Regions from separate parts of the Streptomyces sp. NPDC008086 genome, predicted to be linked through region 1. Evidence: riboswitches for the same ligand, from Rfam matches in the RefSeq annotation. Region 1 holds a riboswitch; each other region holds the start of a gene.

Region 1 (6,932 bases):
AGAGCCCGTGGATCAGTCCGGTGTTGTCGTCGGTGTTGCCGGTGAGCGCGGCCCAGTCGATGAACCCCGAGCCGAGGAGGCCGATCAGCAGCAGCGAGAGCAGCGTGCCGAGCACCGCCACGGAGGTGCGGGCTGAGAGGCCGTGGCACATGTAGAGGGCGATCAGCATGATGGCGCTCGCCCCCACCACCGCCACGACCAGCGGGTTCGAGCCCTGAAGGATCGCCGGCAGGATGAAGAAGGTCAGCACGAGGAAGCTGATGGCCAGGGCGACCAGCGCCATGACACCGCGCATTCGGCCCACCACCACGACCGCGAGCGCGAAGATGCCGGCGAGCAGCGCCATCGGGAACTTACGGTTCACGTCGGTGACCGAGTACTGGAGGTCCTTCGGCGCGGAGGGCTCGTACGCGACCACGACCTCCTGGCCCTCGTGCAGCTGGCGTGACTGGTCGGGCTGCACGATCTCCGTGAACGTACGGCCCTTGTCCTTGCCCGTGTCGACGCGGATCGTCGCCTTCTTGCAGGTGCCGCTCTCCTGCTGCACGGCGGAGGAACCCTCGGCGGTGGAGGTGTCGCCGGTCGGGGGCACTCCCGAGGCGTTGACGTCCTTACAGCTGAGCTCGACCACCTTGGTGACCGTGGCCTGCTGGGTCTGCCGGTCGAAGCCGACCCCGGTGCGCTCGTGCGGCGGGGCACCGCCCGGCCACAGCACCGCGAGCCCGACCACCACCGCTGCGGCGAACGGGATCAGGATCGCCGCGATGACCTTGCGCAGATGCCGGGAGACGGGTGCCGCCGGGCCATGGGCGTGACTGTGCGAGTGCCCGTGACCATGGCCGTCGCCCCCGCCACCACCGCCCTGCCGCCCACCGGATCCGGGGCCGTGACCGTGACCACCGTCGGCGTCGTGGCCGGACCGGTCAGCCGGACCGTGCCCTTGCCCCTGCCCCGCCGAGCCACCGCCGTGGGCACCGTGGTCGTAAGGGCTGGTGAAGCCGGGGCCCCGCTCCTGCCCGCCACTGACGCCGCCCCCGTGCGCGGGCATCCCCTCCCGCCCGGGCCCGCGCTCGTGCCAGTCACCGGCTCCGCCTTCGCGCTCACCCATCCCACTGGGCCCGGTGCCGTGTTCGTGCCACCCTTCGGCTCCAGCCGCGTGATCATCGTGGCCGCCTCCGGAAGCACGGTCGTACCCACCGTCGTATCTGCCTCCGGGCACGCCCGAACCCCGGCCGTCCGTACGGCCGTTGCCTCGCACGGGGCCGTTTCCGGAACCGGGGCCGCGCCGCGGCTCGGGCGGTGGGTACGGAGGTTCATGCGTCGTGGTCACCGACCGATCATCGCAAGAACGACCGGGGCCCTCTGTTCACCGCGCCCGAATTGACGCTAGCGTGGTGCCACCTTTGTACACGCGGGAGCTCGGAGCACCGGGCTGAGAGGGCGCTGACCTCCGTCCCAGCGATGTTTCACATGAAACATCACCCATCGCGAGTGATGTTTCACACGAAACGTCGGCAGACGGAAGCCGCTGCGTCGACCGCCGAACCTGTTACCGGGTAATGCCGGCGTAGGGAGTAGGTCTCATGACCATCAAGGACGCGCGCACGCCTGCCTCCGTTCAGGACGACAAGTCCGAGGAGGCCGGGAAGTCCATCGGCTGGCACAAGGCGTATGTCGAGGGCTCACGCCCCGATCTGCGAGTGCCGGTCCGCCAGGTGCACCTCACCAACGGGCAGTCGGTCACGCTGTACGACACCTCCGGCCCGTACACCGATCCAATCGCCGACACCGACGTCCGCAGGGGGCTGCCCCCGCTGCGGGAGAACTGGATCATCGCTCGCGGCGACACCGAGGAGTACGCGGGCCGTCCCGTTCGTCCCGAGGACGACGGCATCAAGCACACCTCGCCGCGCGGCGGTCTGCGCAACCTCGACGCGGTCTTCCCCGGACGTCCGCGTCAGCCACGTCGCGGCCGTGACGGCCAGGCGGTCACGCAGCTCGCCTACGCGCGCCGGGGCGAGATCACGCCCGAGATGGAGTTCGTGGCCATCAGGGAGAACGTCTCTCCCGAGGTGGTCCGCGAGGAGATCGCCGCGGGTCGGGCGGTGCTGCCCGCGAACGTCAACCACCCGGAGATCGAGCCGATGATCATCGGCAAGCGGTTCCTGGTGAAGGTCAACGCCAACATCGGCAACTCCGCGGTCACCTCCTCCATCGAGGAGGAGGTCGAGAAGATGACCTGGGCGACCCGCTGGGGCGCCGACACGGTCATGGACCTGTCGACCGGCCGCAACATCCACACGACCCGCGAATGGGTGCTGCGCAACTCCCCCGTCCCCATCGGCACGGTGCCGCTCTACCAGGCGCTCGAGAAGGTCGACGGCCGCGCCGAGGAGCTGACCTGGGAGATCTACAAGGACACGGTCATCGAACAGGCCGAGCAGGGTGTGGACTACATGACGGTCCACGCGGGTGTGCGCCTGCCGTACGTCCCGCTCACGGCCAACCGTAAGACCGGCATCGTCTCGCGCGGCGGTTCGATCATGGCGGCGTGGTGCCTGGCGCACCACAAGGAGAGCTTCCTGTACGAGAACTTCGAGGAACTCTGCGAGATCCTCGCGGCCTACGACGTCACGTACTCGCTCGGCGACGGACTGCGGCCCGGTTCGATCGCGGACGCCAACGACGAGGCGCAGTTCGCGGAGTTGAGGACGCTCGGGGAACTCAACACGATCGCCAAGTGTTTCAACGTACAGACCATGATCGAGGGCCCGGGACACGTCCCGATGCACAAGATCAAGGAGAACATCGACCTTCAGCAGGAGATCTGCGATGAAGCTCCGTTCTATACGCTCGGCCCGCTGACCACCGACGTCGCCCCGGCCTACGACCACATCACCTCCGGCATCGGTGCCGCGATGATCGCCTGGTGGGGCACGGCGATGCTCTGCTACGTCACGCCCAAGGAGCACCTGGGCCTGCCCAACCGTGACGACGTCAAGACCGGCGTCATCACCTACAAGATCGCCGCCCACGCGGCCGACCTCGCCAAGGGGCACCCCGGTGCACAGGAGTGGGACGACGCGCTGTCCGACGCCCGCTTCGAGTTCCGCTGGGAGGACCAGTTCAACCTGGCGCTCGACCCGGACACGGCACGGGAGTTCCACGACGAGACCCTGCCGGCCGAGCCCGCCAAGACGGCCCACTTCTGCTCCATGTGCGGGCCGAAGTTCTGCTCGATGAAGATCTCCCAGGACATCCGCCGCCAGCACGGCGGATCCCAGCAGGAGATCGAGGAGGGCATGGCTCAGAAGTCGAAGGAGTTCGCGGCGGCGGGCAACCGGGTGTACCTGCCGATGGCGGACTGAGCGCATGACGGCCGGGCAGGGGGAGCACGCGCACCGCGTCGCCCCTGCCCGCCGCACGCGGTGAGTCGGCCTCCCGTAAACGGAACGAGCACGACGCCACTCCGCCCGATCCGGGCCGGGCTGGAGCACGTTCTCGCTGGGGTCACCGCAGGACAGGGTCCATCGGTGGGCTCCCCTGGCACCCGCTCTGTTCCGTCTGTCCCTGGTGCACGCCTTCAGCCGGACGTTCGTGGAACGCGTGGAGCCACGGCCCTTCGGCGCCTGTAGCAGTGGCCGACGCCGCTGCGCCGGGTGTCGGCTCTCGCGCTTGCGCTCCCCAGGACGGGGGCGCAAGCCGAGGGCTCTTTCGGCCGATGTCACTCCGGCTGGTGTTCCGGCCCTCCGAAGTCCGGGCTCGTGTAGTCCGGGCTGGTGTAGCTCGGACGGGAGCCACGGGAGGCGCCGTCGTCCGGGCTGCTGAAACCCGGGCGGCCGTAGCCGAGGTTCGGGATGCGGCCGGCCGGGGCCGACGGTGGCGTGCGATGGAGGACCGATGCCGTGCCGGGGTCGGCGAGTGCCTCTCGGAGGAAGGGCAGGATGCCGCGCTCCAGCAGGGCCTCGCGCCAGGCTTCCTGGGCTCGGGTGACCTCCTCGCTCAGTTCGCTGTTCGGGCCGCCGTCGAACGTCGGCCGGTTGCGCAGGGCGGTGAGCAGGAGTCCGACGGCGGCGACCAGGATCGCGGCCGCCGCGATGGCGCCGAACACCCATCCGGTGGTGAGCATCGTCTGGGCGAAAGCCGGCTCGGGGTCGAACATCTTCAGGATGTAACCGACGAGCAGGAAGATCGCCGCGGCGGTGCCGGCGAGGACGGGTGCCAGGACGGCGAGCACGGCGACCACGCCGGGCCCGGCCGTCTCGGCGACTTCTCCCACGGTGGTGGCGAGCCCCATCGCGCCCGTGCCCGACTCGGAGGAGCCGGACTCACGGGTGGACGACGGGGTGGACGGCGCCGGCTGGCGCAGTTCCTCGCGGACCTTCACATAGTGCTGGTACTCGGTCGCCGCGGCCGCCGTGATGAGTGCGGTGGCGTTCAGCGCCATGGTGCGCAGCTGTTCGGGGTTGAGCCGCTGTCCGACAGCGGCCAGTTCCGGGCGGTGTGGTGCGGAGCGCAGCGCCTCATCGAGGATCCGCTCGTATTCCTGGCGGTCCTCGCTGTGCAGGTGCTGCGGAACGCTGTTCATGTGCATCCCCCGATGCTCCGTAGGGCTTGGGGCTCGCATGCCAACGAGCCGTCGGGCAGAAACGGAGGGGAGCCTGCTACGGATAAGCCGATGGTAGAGCGGTGACGGCACACGGTGACAGGGGGTTTGCCAAAATTGGGCCCTGGCCTGCGCCGTCTTCCGTCACTGCGTCATGAGGGGGCGTCTGCCCCGTGAACGCTCAGATATCCAGGGGAAGTTGCTGGACCAGCAGCTTTCCGGCCATGGTCACGCCGCCGTCCATCGCGATGGCGAGGCGTTCGGCGTAGACGTGCGGTCCCTCGACCAGGGGTCCGCCGCTGTCCTCGCTCTCCTCGGAGCCGACCTCGCCCTTCAAATACGGAATGGGGCTGTGGCCGTGAACGATGCGGGTGCCGCCGTACGTATCGAGCAGGGAGCGCACATGGTCGGCGCCGCCCTCGTCGCGGAAGGAGAAGCGCTTGGTGAACTTGCGGAAGAGATCCCAGACCTCGTCGGCGTCGTTGCGTGTGAGCGTTTCACGGACGGTGTCGTTGACGGCCTCGATCGAGTCGCCGTAGTCGAGATAGGCGGTGGTGTCCGAGTGGACGAGCAGATGGCCGTCGACCTCTTCCATGGCGTCCAGCCGGGACATCCACTGCAGGTGGTGGTCCTGGAGGCGGTCCATGTCGGTCTTCTGGCCGCCGTTGAGCAGCCAGGCCGCCTGGAAGGTGGCGGTGCCCGCGCCGGAGTTGACGGGCGTGTCGCCGAAGCGCTTGGCGCCGATCAGCAGCAGCTCGTGGTTGCCCATCAGCGCCTTGCAGTACCCGCCGGCCGCGGCGGCCTCCGCCGACAGCCGCATCACGAGGTCGATGACGCCGATGCCGTCGGGGCCGCGGTCGGTGAAGTCGCCGAGGAACCACAGACGGGCGGTGCCGGCGCACCAGTTCGCCGCCGCGTCGATGAGGCCCTTCTCCTGGAGGGCGGCCACCAGCTCGTCGAGGTAGCCGTGCACGTCGCCGACGACGAACAGCGGGCCGGGACCGTCCACCGGCTGCGAGGCCGGCAGGGAGGCGGGGTCGACGTGCACCTGGACCGTGTCGCCGCGATTGATCACGGGCAGGTCCCGCTCGGTGGGCGTGTACCCCTCCGGGTAGGCCTCGTCGGCGGGCGGGGCGACCTCGCCCGGGTGTGTGCTGTGGGCGTACGGACCGGTCTCGTGCACGTAAGCGGGCACCCGGAAGTCGCGCAACGTCGCCGTCCGCTCCACCTCGGGTCCCTGACCGGCCCCCTGAGTCATCAGACCCCTCCACCATCGCGCCGCAGCTGCACCGCATCGGACTGCCTGGTCGCAGCGGCCCGCGGGTGTCGTGCGCCCATCATAGGAATGCCGATCGCGCCATGTGATGACCCAGGGGTGGTGAATCGGAGCAGGACTCCTGTTCACCGCGGCTTTCGCCCCGATTGGGCCGGGCTTAGGCCGCTCGATGGCCTCGCTCCCGTCACTCCTCGCCCTCGCACCCGCGGCCTCTCGACCTGGGTTCAGCCATCCCGCGGGGCCCGTTTCTACCGTTCCTCGGGCGACCGGGGCGGGCTGACCGTCGTCCGCGGAGGGCGTCGCTGGGACGAGGTACGCACGATCAGCTCGGTCGGTATCACCTGCTCGACCGGGTGGTCCGACTCGACCCCCTCGATGGCGTCGATGAGGAGCTGGACCACGGCCGTGCCGATGCGGCGCGGCTTGAGGGAGAGCGTGGTGATGGGCGGCTCGGTGTTGGCGTACACCGTGGACTCGCTGCAGCACACCAGAAGAAGGTCGTCCGGTACGCGCAGGCCGTAGCGGCGCGCGGCGGCGAGCAGGTCGGTGCCGTTCGGGTCGAACAGGCCGTAGACCGCGTCGGGCCGGTCGGGGCGGGCGAGCAGCCGGTCGGCGGCGACGGCGCCCGCGCACGGGTCGTGCGCCGGGTAGGCCTCGTACACGGGGTCCTGGCCGACGCGCTCGCACCAGCGCAGATACGCGGTGGTCGACAGATGGGTGTACGTGTCGGTCGTGGTGCCCGTCAGCAGTCCGATCCGGCGGGCGCCGGCGTCTGCCAGGTGGTCGAGGATGCCGAGTACGGCGGCCTCGTGGTCGTTGTCGACCCAGGCGGTGACCGGGAGCGAGCCGGCCGGGCGGCCGTCGGAGACGACCGGGAGTCCCTGTCTGACCAGCTCGCTGACGACGGGGTCCTGGTCGGACGGGTCGATGACCACGGTGCCGTCGAGGGCGACGTTCGACCAGACGTCGTGGCGTGAGGTGGCGGGGAGGATCACCAGGGCGTAGCCGCGGGCGAGCGCGGCCGAGGTGGCGGCGCGGGCCATCTCGGCG
Region 2 (6,932 bases), on a different contig from region 1:
GCGCGGCGACGACCATCTCGCCGGTCTCCGCGAGCCAGGCGTCCAGCGCGGCGGCGTCGCCCTCGCCCTCGGGGCCGCCCGCCTCGGGCACCTGCTCCTCCGCGACCTCCTCCTGCGCCCGCTTCCGCACCAGCAGCTCGACCCAGCGCAGGGCGCCGCCGGTGTGCCGTACGAGCTGTTCCAGCGACCAGTCCGGGCAGGTCGGCACGGTGGCGGACAGGTCGGCGCCGGAGGTCACCACGGCCCTCAACAGGCCGACCTGATGGGCGATTTCGTCACAGTAGCGATCGTGCGGGAGCGGCATCATGTCTCGCACCCTATGTGTCGGACGATCAGCCCAGCATGACAATTTCGGCCGCGTCGAACTCCACCCCGACCGCGTCCCCGACCCCGGGCGCGTCCCGCAGCGCGCATGCCGCCTCGAGGCGCGGCGCGCCCTCCGGCTGGAGGTGCACGGCGACGTGCGTGCCCTTGAAGGTGCGGGCGGTGACCGTGCAGCGCAGTCCCGCGTCGGGGGCCACGAGCCGTACGCCGGCCGGCCGTACGAGCAGCGTCCGCGGCCCCTGTGCGGCGCCGTCGCCCACCGCAAGCTTGCCCCAGGGCGTGTCCGCGGCCTCCCCGGCGACGGTGCCCTCGACCACGTTGTCGAACCCGAGGAAGCGCGCCACGAACTCGTCCACGGGCCGCTGCCACACCTCCAGCGGCGTCCCGCTCTGGGCGATCCGCCCGTCCCGCATCACCACGACCCGGTCGGCCAGCGCGAAGGCCTCGCCCTGGTCGTGCGTCACGGCCAGCACTGTGGTGCCCAACCGTCCGAACAGCTCCCGGAGTTCGACGACGAGCCGCTCCCTGAGCGAGCGGTCGAGCTGTCCCAGCGGCTCGTCCAGCATCAGCAGCCGCGGCCGGGGCGCGAGCGCCCGGGCCAGCGCCACCCGCTGCTGTTCCCCGCCGGAGAGGGACGCCACGGCACGTCGGGCGGCGCCCGGAAGCCCGACCAGGTCCAGCAACTCCCGTACCCGCTCGACCTGTTCGCCCTTCGAGGCGCCGTGCATCCGCGCCCCGAAGGCCACGTTGCCGCCGACGTCGCGCTGCGGGAACAGCTGATGGTCCTGGAACATCAGCCCCACGCCCCGCCTGTGCGCGGGCACGGCTGCCTGGTCCCGCCCGTCGAGCGACACCCGCCCGGCGTCGAGCGCCTGCAGCCCCGCCACCGCCCGCAGCAGCGTCGACTTGCCGCTGCCGCTCGGCCCGAGCACACACACGATCTCGTGCTCGGCGACGTCGAGGTCGACGCGGTCCAGCACGGGCCGCCCGCCGAACCGTACGGTCGCACCCGCCAGACTCAACAGACCCTGCGGACCCTGTGCCATCTAGAACTCCCCCGTCCGATCCGTACGAAGCCGCTCCAGCACCAGCAGCGCCACCGCGCACACCACCATCAACACCGTCGAAAGGGCCATCGCCTGGCCGTAGTTGAGTTCGCCGGCCCGCCCCAGCAGCCGGGCCACGGCGACCGGCAGCGTCGGGTTGTCGGGCCGGGCGATGAACACGGTCGCCCCGAACTCGCCGAGCGACACCGCGAAGGCGAACCCGGCCGCGATCAGCAGCGCCCGCCGCACCATCGGCAGATCCACCTCACGCCAGACCCGCCAGGGCGACGCCCCCAGCACCGAGGCCGCCTCGCGCAGCCGCTGGTCCACGGCCCGCAGCACGGGCAGCATGGTCCGTACGACGAAGGGCACCCCGACCAGCGCCTGCGCCAGCGGCACCAGGATCCAGGTGCCACGCAGGTCCAACGGCGGCTCGTCCAGGGCGATCAGGAACCCGAAGCCGACCGTCACCGCGGACACCCCGAGCGGCAGCATCAGCAGCGCGTCGAATCCCCGGACGAACCGTCCCGCGTCCCGCCGGGTCAGCGCGGCCGCCGCCAGTCCGCCGACCAGCACCGCGATGAGCGTGGCGACGACGGCGTACTGGAGGGAGTTGCCGATCGCCTCGATCGGCGCGACGAGGAAGACCCCGCCGTCGGCGCTGGTCAGCGCCCGGTAGTAGCCGAAGTCCGGGGCGTCCAGCGACCGCTGCACCAGCACGGCGAGCGGCAGCAGAAGGAGTACGACGATGACGGCCAGGACCCCGGCCAGCAGCGCCCACTGCCCCGCCCCGCGCGGCCGCCGCGCGGTGACCGAGGCATCCACCAGACGCAGGGCGCTCTCCCGCCGCCGTACCGTCCAGGCGTGCACGGCGAGGATCGCGCCCACCGCGAGGAACTGGATGATCGTCAGGACGGCGGCGGTGGACAGGTCGAAGATCTCCGAGGTCTGCCGGTAGATCTCCACTTCCAGGGTGGAGAAGGTCGGGCCGCCGAGGATCTGCACCACACCGAAGGAGGTGAAGGTGAACAGGAAGACCATGAGCGCGGCGGCGGCCACGGCGGGCCCGAGGGCCGGCAGGGTGACGGTCCGCCAGGCCCTGAAGCGGGACGCCCCGAGCATCCGCGCAGCCTCCTCCTGCCGCGGGTCGAGCTGGGACCACAGCCCGCCCACCGTCCGTACGACGACGGCGTAGTTGAAGAAGACATGCGCGAGCAGGATCGCCCACACGGTGGTGTCGAGCCGTACGCCCCACAGCTCGTCGAGGAGTCCGCCGCGGCCGAGGAGCGCGAGGAACGCCGTACCGACGACGACCGTCGGCAGCACGAACGGGACGGTGACGACGGCACGCAGGACCTGCTTGCCGGGGAATTCGAAGCGGGCGAAGACGTACGCACCGGGCAGCGCGATCAGCAGGGTCAACGCGGTGGAGGCGAGCGCCTGCCAGGTGGTGAACCACAGGACGTGCCGGATGTCGGACTGCCCGAGGACGTCCGTGATCCGCCCGAACTGCCACACCCCGTCGACCTGGAGACCGCGCGCCACGATCGCGGCGACGGGGTAGGCGAAGAAGACCGCGAAGAACGCGACAGGCACGGCGATGAGGCCGAGCCGCACCGCCGCGCCCCTCTTTCGCGGGGCCCTTACTTCAGTACGAGCGAGGTCCACGACTTGACCCAGTCGTCACGGTTGTCGGCGATCTTCGCCGGGTCCATGGTCTCGGGGTTCTTGGCCTGCCGCCCGTACTTCGTGAACTCCTCGGGCACCTTGGCGCCCTCCACCACCGGGTAGACGAACATGTTGAGCGGCATGTCCTCCTGGAACGTCCTGGTGAGCAGGAAGTCGAGGAGCGCCTTGCCACCGGCGGTGTTCCCGGCGTCGCTGAGCAGGCCCGCGTACTCGACCTGCCGGAAGCAGGTGCCCTCGGCCACCCCGGTGGGCGCCGTCGTCGGCTTCGGGTCGCCGTAGATCACCTCGGCGGGCGGCGAGGAGGCGTACGACACGACGAGCGGCCGGTCGGCCTTGGCCTTCTTGCCGCCCGCGGAACCGGAGAACTCCTCGTTGTAGGCCTGCTCCCAGCCGTCGACGACCTTCACGCCGTTCGCCTTGAGCTTCTTCCAGTAGCCCTCCCAGCCGCCGTCGCCGTACTCGGCGGCGGTGCCCAGCAGGAAGCCGAGGCCGGGCGAGGAGGTGGAGGCGTTCTCGGTGACGAGGAGGTTCTTGTAGGCGGGCTTGACCAGGTCGGCGTACGACGTCGGCGGGGCGAGCTCGTGCTCGCTGAAGTAGGCCTTGTCGTAGTTGACGCAGATGTCGCCGGTGTCGATCGGGGTGACCCGGTGCTGATCCTGGTCGGCCCGGTACCGGGCCTCGATCCTGTCGGCGCCCTTCGGCTCGTAGGACTGGAACAGGTCGTTGTCGAGTGCCCGCGAGAGAAGGGTGTTGTCGACGCCGAAGAAGACGTCGCCCTGGGGGTTGTCCTTGGTCAGGATCGCCTTGTTCACGGCCTGGCCGGCGTCGCCGTCCTCCAGGACCTTGACCTTGTAGCCGGACTGCTTCTCGAACGCGGCGAGGACGCCCTTGGAGACGGCCCACGAGTTGTGGCTGACCAGGGTCACGGTCTTGCTCTCGGCCTCGGAGTTGCCGCTGCCGGAGTCGGACGAGCCGCACGCGGACAGCGTGACGAGGCCGAGCCCGACGGCGAAGACCGTGGCCTTCCGGGTGATGCTCACTTGATTCCTCCTGGGGTTGACCAGGAAGAGACGCGGCCCTGCCCGGGAGCCTCTTCGGCTCCCGGGCAGGGCGCAACAGCTTGAGTGATGACCGAACTTCCTACCCAGAATGACCTGGGCAAGGTTCAGAGGGTCTGCGGCCCGATTGCCGCACTCTCAGCGCTGTGGCGCTCCCCTGTCGGAATATGAAGATGTACGTACGGGTGTACGCGCTCAGATTACCGCTCGGTGGCCGCGAGCTGACCGCAGGCCCCGTCGATCTCCTGACCACGGGTGTCCCGGATCGTCACCGGCACACCGTGCGCGGCGATGGCCTCGACGAACGCCTTCTCGTCCTCGGGCCGGGAGGCGGTCCACTTGGATCCCGGAGTCGGGTTCAGCGGAATGAGATTGACATGCACGGGCTTGCCCTTGAGCAGCCGCCCGAGCCGGTCACCACGCCAGGCCTGGTCGTTGATGTCCCGGATCAGGGCGTACTCGATCGACAGCCGCCGTCCGCTCCTGGCGACGTACTCGAACCCGGCTTCGAGCACCTCACGCACCTTCCACCGCGTGTTCACGGGGACGAGGGTGTCGCGCAGCTCGTCGTCGGGCGCGTGCAGCGAGATCGCGAGCCGGCACTTGAAGCCCTCGTCGGCGAACCGGTGGATGGCCGGCACGAGCCCGACGGTCGAGACGGTGATCCCGCGCTGGGACAGCCCCAGCCCGTCCGGCTCGGGATCGGTGAGCCGCCGGATGGCCCCCACGACCCGGTTGTAGTTGGCGAGCGGCTCCCCCATCCCCATGAAGACGATGTTGGACAGCCGCGCAGGCCCCCCGGGGACCTCGCCGTCCCGCAGCGCGCGCATCCCGTCCACGATCTGGTGCACGATCTCTGCGGTCGACAGATTCCGGTCGAGACCCGCCTGCCCCGTGGCGCAGAACGGACAGTTCATCCCGCACCCGGCCTGCGAGCTGATGCACATCGTCACCCGGTCCGGATACCGCATCAGCACCGACTCGACGAGCGTCCCGTCGAACAGCCGCCACAGCGTCTTGCGGGTGTCGCCCTGGTCCGTCGACAGATGCCGTACGACGGTCATCAGCTCGGGAAACAGCTCCTGGCGGAGCTTGTCCCGCGAACCGGCCGGGATGTCGGTCCACTGCTCCGGCTCGTGCGCGTACCGCGCGAAGTAGTGCTGCGAGAGCTGCTTGGCACGAAACGGCTTCTCCCCGATCGCGGCGACAGCGTCCTTACGCTCACCGGGCGTGAGATCGGCAAGATGCCGCGGCGGCTTCTTGGCTCCGCGCGGGGCGACGAAAGTGAGTTCTCCGGGCTTAGGCATGGCTGTACCAGTGTCGCAGATCAACTTGCGACGGAATTCCAGGTCCACGAAGGGGCCCCGCGGGCGTCCAGGTGCAGCGCCTTCCACCACGGACCCGGGCGCGGTACGGCTAGTCGGCCGGGCGTTCCAGCCTGTCCTTGAGGAGTTGCTCGTCGCGCGGGAGTTCCTTGCGGACCTGCGGGCGGACGACCAGGGGTACCAGGACCTTGCCGAGGCCGTGCCCTTCGAAGTCGATGTCGATCGTCACGCGGGAGCGGCGACCGTCGTCGAGCGGCTCGATCTCACCGTGGGTACGGGGCCTGACGGGACCGTCGACACCGTGCAGGTCCCAGCTGTGCGGCGGGTCGAGCTCGTCGAACTGCACGGTCATCGGCACCTGCCGGTTGCCGACGCGCCGGGTGACCCGGACCCGCGAGCCCGTCTGGATCGGCCCTTCGTCGAGCTGTTCGGCGGAGACTGCGCTCAGCTGCCACTCCGGCAGGTGGGACGGGTCGGTGATATACGCGTAGACCTCGCCGGGTGGCCGGTCGACGTCGATGATTTCTCGGATGATGGCCATGACGACCCCCTTTGCCGGTGCGGTGAGGGCGTACACCGGAATCGTCCCACCGGACGACCTCGGGCACCATCGCGCACGTCGCACGTGCCCCTGGCACGGCGAGAACCGAGGAGCCCCCGCTCGGCAAGAACGGGGGCTCCTCGGTGTGTCTCTCCGGACCGGCCCAGCCGTCAGCCGGACCCCACGAACAGCACCATCAGCAACCACACCACCGGCGCCGTGGGCAGCAGCGAGTCCAGCCGGTCCATGATCCCGCCGTGCCCCGGCAGCAGGGTGCCCATGTCCTTGATGCCCAGGTCCCGCTTGATCATCGACTCGCCGAGGTCGCCCAGCGTGGCGCTGGCCGCGACCGCGAGGCCCAGGAGCAGGCCCTGCCACCAGCTGCCGTCGTCGATGAGGAACTGCATGCACAGCGCGCCCGCCACCATCGCGAAGCTCACCGCTCCGAGCAGGCCCTCGCGGGTCTTGCCGGGGCTGATGCGCGGAGCGAGCTTGTGCTTGCCGAAGCGCCAGCCGACGGCGTACGCCCCGGTGTCGCTGACGACGGTCAGGAGCAGGAACGTCAGGACACGCCAGGCGCCGTCGTCGGCGGTCAGCATCATCGCGACGAACGTCGCCAGGAACGGCACGTAGAACGCCGCGAACACGCCCGCGGTGACGTCCTTGAGGTAGCCCTCCGGCGGCTCGGTCATCCGCCAGACCAGTACGGCCAGCGCGGTCAGCGCCATCGACACCCAGGCGCCCTCGGCCCCCCGGACATATCCGGCGATCACCATGGCCGCGCCACCGAGCGCGAGCGGGACCAGGGGCGCCTTGATGCCCTTGCGCTCCTCGAGCCGCTTGGTCAGCTCCCACAGGCCCACGACGACGGCGACCGCGACCACACCGACGAACACGGCCTTGACGACGAACAGCGAAGCAACGATCACGACACCGAGCGCGACACCGA
Region 3 (6,932 bases), on a different contig from region 1:
CCCTCGCCGACGGTGTCCACCAGCAGGTCGAGCGTCTGGTGCATGCCGGACGGGCCGGTCAGGTCATGGCCGGCGGCGAAGATGTGGCAGGTGTCCAGGCAGACCCCGAGCTTCGGATGGGCGTCCAGCGCCTCGAAGTACGGCCCGAAGTCCCAGGTGCGGGAGCAGAGCGAGGCGCCCTGCCCGGCGGTGGACTCCAGCAGCAGATACGGGTCGTCGTCGTGGGTCAGCTCGTCGAGCAGCGGCAGCAGGTGCTCCCGTACCTGCTTCAGCGCCACCGATCGCTCCCGGCCACCGGTCGCGCTGCCCGTGTGTACGACCACGCCCAGCGCGCCGATCTCCCGGCCGCGGCGCAGCGAGTGCCGTAGCGACTCCACCGACTTCTCGACCGTCGCCTCGGTGTGCGAACCGAAGTTGATCAGATACGGCGCGTGCACATACGCCGGGATCGACTCGGCCGCACAGATCGCGCGGAACTCCTCGTCCTGCCGCGGGTTCCCGGCCGGCGTCGCCCAGCCGCGCGGGTTGGCGACGAAGACCTGGACCGTCTCTGCCTTGAGGTCATGGGCGTAGGTGAGCCCGACGGAGCTGAGGCCGCCGGCCACGGGGACGTGGCCGCCGACGGGATTGCGGGAGGGGCCGGGAGGGGTTCCCGGGGTGGCGGACTGCTGACTCTTCACCCGTTCAGGGTGTCATGGCCGCCACCGGCCCCGGTCATCGGATGGTGATCGTGATCGTCGACCCCTTGGGCGCGGTCTTCCCGCCCTTCACGGACTGCTTCTTGACCGTGTCGCCGAACAGGCCGAGCAAGCCACGGTCCTCGTCGACCTCGAAGCCGGCGGCCTTCAGCTCCGCGGTGGCGTCGTCGACGTTGTCACCGACCACGTCCGGGACCTCGATCATCTCGGGGCCCTTGGACAGCATCAGGGTGACGGTGTCGCCCTCGGCGGCCGGCTTGCCGCCCGACGTCGGAGACTGCTGGGCGACCTGGCCCGCGTCGAACTCGGAGTTGACCCGCGTGGGGGCGATCTTCACCTTCAGGCCGGCCTCCTCCAGCTCGGCCCGCGCGTCGGCCGGGCTCGCGCCGGTGACGTCCGGGACGTCCACCGGGCTGCCCCTGCTGACGGTGAGCTCGATCGCGGAGCCGGAGCGGACCTTGGTGCCGGTCCCGGGGACCGAGGAGATCACGGAACCCCTGGTGACCTCGTCGTCGAACTCCCGGTTAACGACGCCCGGCTCCAGGCCGAGCTCCTTCAGCTCGCTCCGCGCCTTGTCCAGCGGGTAGCCCTGGAGGTCGGGCACTTTCACGGTCTTCGGGCCCAGCGAGAGGACCAGGCTCACGGAGTCGTTGTGCCGGATACGGGCGCCCGACTTCGGGTCCGAGCTGATGACGGTGCCGCGGTCGAAGGTGTCGCTGTACGCGCGATCGACCTTGCCGACCTCCAGCCCGGCGTCCTCCAGCCGGTCCTTGGCCTGTGCCTCGGTCTTGGAGAGCAGCGGCGGGACCTCGGTGAACTGGCCGGAGTTGATGTACCAGATGCCGACGCCGAGGCCGAGGGCCAGCAGGACGGCGGCGACGACGAACAGCGGGCCGCGCGGAGCACGCGCGGTGCGCCCCCGCCGGGGCGGCGGGGGCGGGGGAGTCTCCAGCCGGCTGGTCCGGTTGAAGACGGCCTCGGGCTCGTCCTCGTTCACCGGCAGCGGCCGCTGGATCGTCAGCGCGCGCGGGATCACGCTCGTACGGTCGTCGGCGTTGCCGTGCTCCGTGGTGAGCGCCTGCGGCGGCATCGCGTCCAGCTGGTCCTCGCTGAGCGCGGCCCGCGTCTGTCGGGCCTGGGCGAGCAGCGCCACGGCGTCGTACGGGCGGAGATCCGGGGTGCGCGCGGTGGCCGAGGCGACCAGCTCGTCGAGCTCGTACGCCAGTCCCGGCGCGATCGCCGACGGCGGCGGGACGTCTTCGTGCAGGTGCTTGTAGAGCACCACGGCGGGGGAGTCCCCGTCGTGCGGCTTGTCGCCGGTGAGCATCTCGTAGAGCATGACCCCGCACGCGTACACGTCGACGCGGGCGTCGGCGGCGCCGGGCTGCTCGATCTGCTCGGGCGCGAGATAGGAGACGGTGCCGAGCACGGCACCGGTGGTGCTGGTCACGGTGTCCACGGAGCGCACGAGCCCGAAGTCGGCGACCTTGACCCGGCCGTCGTCCCCTATCAGCACGTTCTCCGGCTTCATGTCCCGGTGCACGAAACCGGCCCGGTGGGCGGCGCCGAGCGCGGCGAGCACCGGCTCCAGGATGTCCAGGGCGGCCCGGGGCTGCAGCGCCCCGCGCTCGCGCAGGACGTCACGCAGGGTGCAGCCCGCGACGTACTCCATGGCGAGATAGACGTACGACCCGTCGGTGCCCTGGTCGAAGACCTGCACCACATTGGGGTGCGCCAGCCGGGCGACGGACTTCGCCTCCCGGATGAACCGCTCGACGAAGACCCCATCCACCGCCAGCGCCGGATGCATCACCTTGAGCGCGAGCACGCGGTCCAGGCGGGTGTCCACGGCCCGATAGACCGTGGCCATCCCGCCGACGGCGATCCGCGCGTCCACGCGATACCGGCCGTCGAGCACCTGCCCGACCAGAGGGTCCTGAAGGGTCGTATCCACGCAGGTGAGTGTACGAGCCGACACTGACACGACTGCCGGTTCGGCCAGGATCGGGCTGGTACTGCAGCCGACCTGTGACGCAAACCACGCTGTGGTGGCTGCCGATGGCGCTCAGTCCCCACGGGAGAGTTCGACCGCTTGACCGACTGGAAACGGGTGGTGCGCGAGTGGCCGAGCAGTGGGGACCGCGACGCGGCTCAGAACGCAGGACGCTCCGGATCCAACACGGCCAGGCCCTCCGCAGGAGACGACGCCTGCGCGAAGTGCCGCTTCGGAATCCGTCCTGCCCGGTACGCGAGCCGCCCCGCCTCCACCGCGTGCCGCATCGCGTCGGCCATCAGCACCGGCTCCTGCGCCCGCGTCACCGCCGAGGCGAGCATCACGCCCGCGCACCCCAGCTCCATCGCCAGCGCCGCGTCCGACGCCGTACCGGCGCCCGCGTCCAGGATCACCGGCACGCGCGCGTGCTCCATGATCAACTGGAAGTTGTGCGGGTTGCGGATGCCGAGCCCCGACCCGATCGGGGAGCCGAGCGGCATGATCGCCGCACAGCCCACGTCCTCCAGCTTCCGCGCCAGCACCGGGTCGTCGTTCGTGTACGGCAACACCGTGAACCCGTCGTCCACCAGGGTCTCCGCGGCGTCCAGCAACTCGATCGGGTCCGGCAGCAGCGTCCGCTCGTCGGCGATGACCTCCAGCTTCACCAGATCCGTACCGAGCGCCTCGCGCGCGAGGCGGGCCGTCAGCACGGCCTCTCCGGCTGTGAAGCACCCCGCCGTGTTCGGCAGCACCCGGATCCCGAGCTTCTCCAGGACCGAGAGCACGGAGCCGTGCACCGAAGGGTCCACCCGCCGCATCGCGACCGTGGTCAGCTCCGTGCCGGACGCCACCAGCGCCCGCTCCAGGACCTCCAGGCTGGGCGCCCCGCCCGTGCCCATGATCAGCCGGGACGTGAAGGACGTGTCGCCGATGACAAAGGGATCGTCGGCCATGGTTCAGCCTCCTTGGACGGCGGTGAGGACCTCGACGCGGTCCCCCTCGCAGAGGGACGTCGACGGCCACTGCGCGCGCGGGACGACGGTTTCGTTGAGGGCGGCGGCCACTCCGGAGGGCGCCGCGGTGAGCATCCGTACCGCGACGTCGAGGGCCGTACCGGGAGCGACCTCTCGCCGCTCCCCGTTGAGGGAGATGTTCATGCGGGCTGCTCCGTGAGTGCGGTGTGCCGCGTGAGAGCGGCGTGCTCCGTCAGCGAGGCGGGAGAGAAACGCTTCGGCGTGAACGGACGGGCCTCGTCCGGGAGTTCACCGGTGGTCAGGACATGGGCCATGGCGTCGCCGGTGACCGGCGTGAGCAGCACGCCGTTGCGGTAGTGCCCGGTGGCCAGCGAGAACCCCGCCAGCTCGGTCGGGCCGAGCAGCGGCGCGTTGTCGGGGGAGCCGGGGCGCAGGCCCGCGCGGGTCTCGGTGAGCGGCAGTTCCGTGATGCCGGGCACCAGCTCGTGGGCGTCGCGCAGCAGCTCGTACACCCCGCCCGCGGTCACCGTCGTGTCCCAGCCCAGCTCCTCGCTAGTCGCCCCGACGACCAGCTCCCCGCTCTCGCGCGGCACCAGGTACACCTGGCTGCCCCGCACCACGGCCCGCACGGTCCGGCTCAGGAACGGCGCGTACCGCTTCGGCACGGTCAGCCGCAGCACCTGCCCCTTCACGGGGCGCACCGGCGGCAGTACGTCGTCCGGGACGCCCGCGAGGCGCCCGCTGAGGCTGCCGGCCGCGAGGACCACCTGGCCGGCCCCGAGCTGGGCACCGCCCGTCGTGGTGACTCCGGCCGCCCGGTCCCGCACGACGTCCAGGCGCTCGGCCCGGGTGCGGTGGACGACGACCCCGGCCCGCTCGCACGCGGCCACCAGCGCCCCGGCCAGCCGCCGCGGGTCGATCTGGTGGTCGCCGTCCACCCGGAGCCCGCCGCGCACGCCCGGCGCGAGCATCGGCTCGAGGCGCCGGCACTCACGCCCCGACAGCCACTCGGAGTCCAGCCCCGACCGGCGTTGCAGGGCGTGCAGTTCGCGCAGGTGGGCGCGGTCGTCGGCGTCCAGGGCCACGGCGAGCGTGCCGCACCGGCGGTAGCCGAGGTCGTGGCCGGTGACGTCGGTGAGCTCGGCCGCGAAGTCCGGGTAGCGGCGGGCCGAGGCCAGGTTCAGGCCGAGCAGGGTCTGCTCGCCGTAGTGCAGTTCCGTGACCGCGGCCAGCATCCCCGCGGCCACCTGGGCGGCTCCGCCGCCCGGCTCCGGATCCACGACGGCCGTCGTGAACCCGCGTTGCGCGGCCCGCCACGCCGTGACCAGGCCGATGATCCCGCCCCCGATGACGAGGACGTCTGACGTTCGCGTACGCGACATGGGCGTCCAGCCCCTCCCTTCGCCGGCATGACCCGGATCAGGTTCGTACGGTCGGAGGCCGCCAGCCTCCCTCTCAGCCCGGTGCGTCCGGGCTCCCGCGAGTGCTCTACGTTGGCCACCCTAGCCCGCCGCCGTAAGTCTCAGTAAGGGAGCCTCCGCCCGTGCCCCGCTCGCTCGACGGTCTCGTCCTCGCCCCCGTGGCCGACCAAGCCCCAGGTCAGGTGGGTACCCGCACCCGGTTCAGGTACCACGAGAAGGACGGCGAGATCTGGGCCGAGTACGCCGGCGGGGACGTCGTGCGCGGGCACCTGGTGGGCACCCGGGACGGCGACCGGCTGGACTTCCGGTACGTGCAGCTGAAGCGGGACGGGACGACGTCGTCGGGGCACTGTGTGTCGACGGTGGTCGAGCTGCCGGACGGGCGGGTGCGACTGGACGAGACGTGGGAGTGGGAGTCGCAGGACGGCTCGGGAACCAGCGTTGTGGAGCAGGTCACCGAGCACGCCCCATGACTGACGCACCGTCACTTGTCTATGGTGATCAGGTGAGCGAGCAGACGCAGGAACGGGGCACGTCACCGACGCCCCACGTGGTCATCGCCGGCGCGGGCATGGCCGGGGTGCAGACGGCGGTCGCCCTGCGGGAGCGGGGCTTCGCCGGGACCGTCACCCTGATCGGCGCCGAACCCCACCAGCCGTACGACCGGCCGCCCCTGTCCAAGGCCGTCCTGCTCGGCAAGGCCGAGGGCTCCGCCTTCGACGTCGACTTCGAGGCGCTCGGCATCGAACTGCGGCTGGGGCGCGAGGTGCTGGGCGTGCGCCCCGCCGACCACGAACTGGACACCGAGGCCGGGCCCGTCCCGTACGGCGTCCTCGTCCTCGCCACCGGCGCCGAACCGATCCGGCTCCCGGGCGCCGAGGGCGTGCCCGGTGTGCATCTGCTGCGCACCCTGGACGACGCCGAGCGGCTGCGGCCGGTCCTCGCGCGGCAGCACGACATCGTGGTCGTCGGCGCGGGCTGGATCGGCGCGGAGTTCGCCACGGCCGCGCGCGAGGCGGGCTGTGCGGTGACCGTCGTGGAGGCCGCCGACCGGCCGCTCGCGGGGGCGCTGCCCGCGGAGGTGGCCGCGCCGATGACCACCTGGTACGAGGACAGCGGGGCGGTGCTGCGTACGCACGCGCGCGTGGAGCGCGTCGAGCCCGGCGCGGTGATCCTCGACGACGGCTCGCGGCTGCCCGCGGGCGCCGTCGTGGTCGGCATCGGGGCCCGCCCCGCCACGGCCTGGCTGACCGGCTCGGGCATCGAACTCGGAGCGCACGGCGAGGTCCTGGCCGACGACCGGCTGCGCAGCTCCGTGCCGGACGTCTACGCGGTCGGCGACTGCGCCTCCTTCCCTTCGGGAAGGTATGGCGAGCGCCTGCTGGTCCACCACTGGGACAACGCGCTCCAGGGCCCTCGTACGGTCGCCGCGAACATCCTCGGCGAGACCTCCGCCGTCTACGACCCCGTGCCGTACTTCTGGTCCGAGCAGTTCGGCCGTTTCGTCCAGTACGCCGGCCATCACGGCGCCGCCGACACGTTGCTGTGGCGCGGCGACCCGTCGGGGCCCGCCTGGACGGTCTGCTGGCTGCGGGGCGAACGGCTCGTCGCCCTGCTGGCGGTGGGCCGGCCGAGGGACCTGGCGCAGGGGCGGCGGCTGATCGAGGCGGGCACGCAGATGAACGCGGAGCTGCTGGTGGACCCGGCCAGGCCGATGAAGGCGGCGACGGTGTAGCGCGTCGGCCTCGCCCGGGTGGACCGGGCTGGCTTCCGACTGTCAGTGGCAGATGGCAGGCTTGTTCCCGTGACCGAGATTGACGCAAAGATCGATGCTCTCGTCCCCGCC

The links. A riboswitch is a leader RNA that binds a small molecule or an ion and turns the genes downstream of it on or off. The one in region 1 is predicted to bind thiamine pyrophosphate.
Region 2: another riboswitch for thiamine pyrophosphate. It lies ahead of ACFZBP_RS40385 (thiamine ABC transporter substrate-binding protein); the one in region 1 lies ahead of thiC (phosphomethylpyrimidine synthase ThiC).
Region 3: another riboswitch for thiamine pyrophosphate. It lies ahead of thiO (glycine oxidase ThiO); the one in region 1 lies ahead of thiC (phosphomethylpyrimidine synthase ThiC).

Annotation. Positions count from the first base shown of each region.
Region 1 covers NZ_JBIBIA010000002.1:689,126-696,057, forward strand. Annotated here, with positions in the region: gene ACFZBP_RS09070 (YibE/F family protein) at 1-1,048, opposite strand, end outside; TPP riboswitch at 1,402-1,591, shown strand; gene thiC (phosphomethylpyrimidine synthase ThiC) at 1,584-3,368, shown strand; gene ACFZBP_RS09080 (hypothetical protein) at 3,725-4,594, opposite strand; gene ACFZBP_RS09085 (metallophosphoesterase) at 4,788-5,864, opposite strand; gene ACFZBP_RS09090 (LacI family DNA-binding transcriptional regulator) at 6,131-6,932, opposite strand, start outside.
Region 2 covers NZ_JBIBIA010000018.1:75,325-82,256, reverse strand. Annotated here, with positions in the region: gene ACFZBP_RS40400 (maleylpyruvate isomerase N-terminal domain-containing protein) at 1-307, opposite strand, end outside; gene ACFZBP_RS40395 (ATP-binding cassette domain-containing protein) at 333-1,370, opposite strand; gene ACFZBP_RS40390 (ABC transporter permease subunit) at 1,371-3,038, opposite strand; gene ACFZBP_RS40385 (thiamine ABC transporter substrate-binding protein) at 3,014-4,099, opposite strand; TPP riboswitch at 4,179-4,286, opposite strand; gene rlmN (23S rRNA (adenine(2503)-C(2))-methyltransferase RlmN) at 4,318-5,424, opposite strand; gene ACFZBP_RS40375 (SRPBCC family protein) at 5,534-5,983, opposite strand; gene ACFZBP_RS40370 (phosphatidate cytidylyltransferase) at 6,154-6,932, opposite strand, start outside.
Region 3 covers NZ_JBIBIA010000008.1:102,901-109,832, forward strand. Annotated here, with positions in the region: gene ACFZBP_RS27915 (deoxyribonuclease IV) at 1-680, opposite strand, end outside; gene pknB (Stk1 family PASTA domain-containing Ser/Thr kinase) at 715-2,652, opposite strand; gene ACFZBP_RS27925 (thiazole synthase) at 2,850-3,644, opposite strand; gene thiS (sulfur carrier protein ThiS) at 3,648-3,848, opposite strand; gene thiO (glycine oxidase ThiO) at 3,845-5,047, opposite strand; TPP riboswitch at 5,045-5,156, opposite strand; gene ACFZBP_RS27940 (hypothetical protein) at 5,209-5,559, shown strand; gene ACFZBP_RS27945 (NAD(P)/FAD-dependent oxidoreductase) at 5,592-6,821, shown strand; gene ACFZBP_RS27950 (Rv2175c family DNA-binding protein) at 6,891-6,932, shown strand, end outside.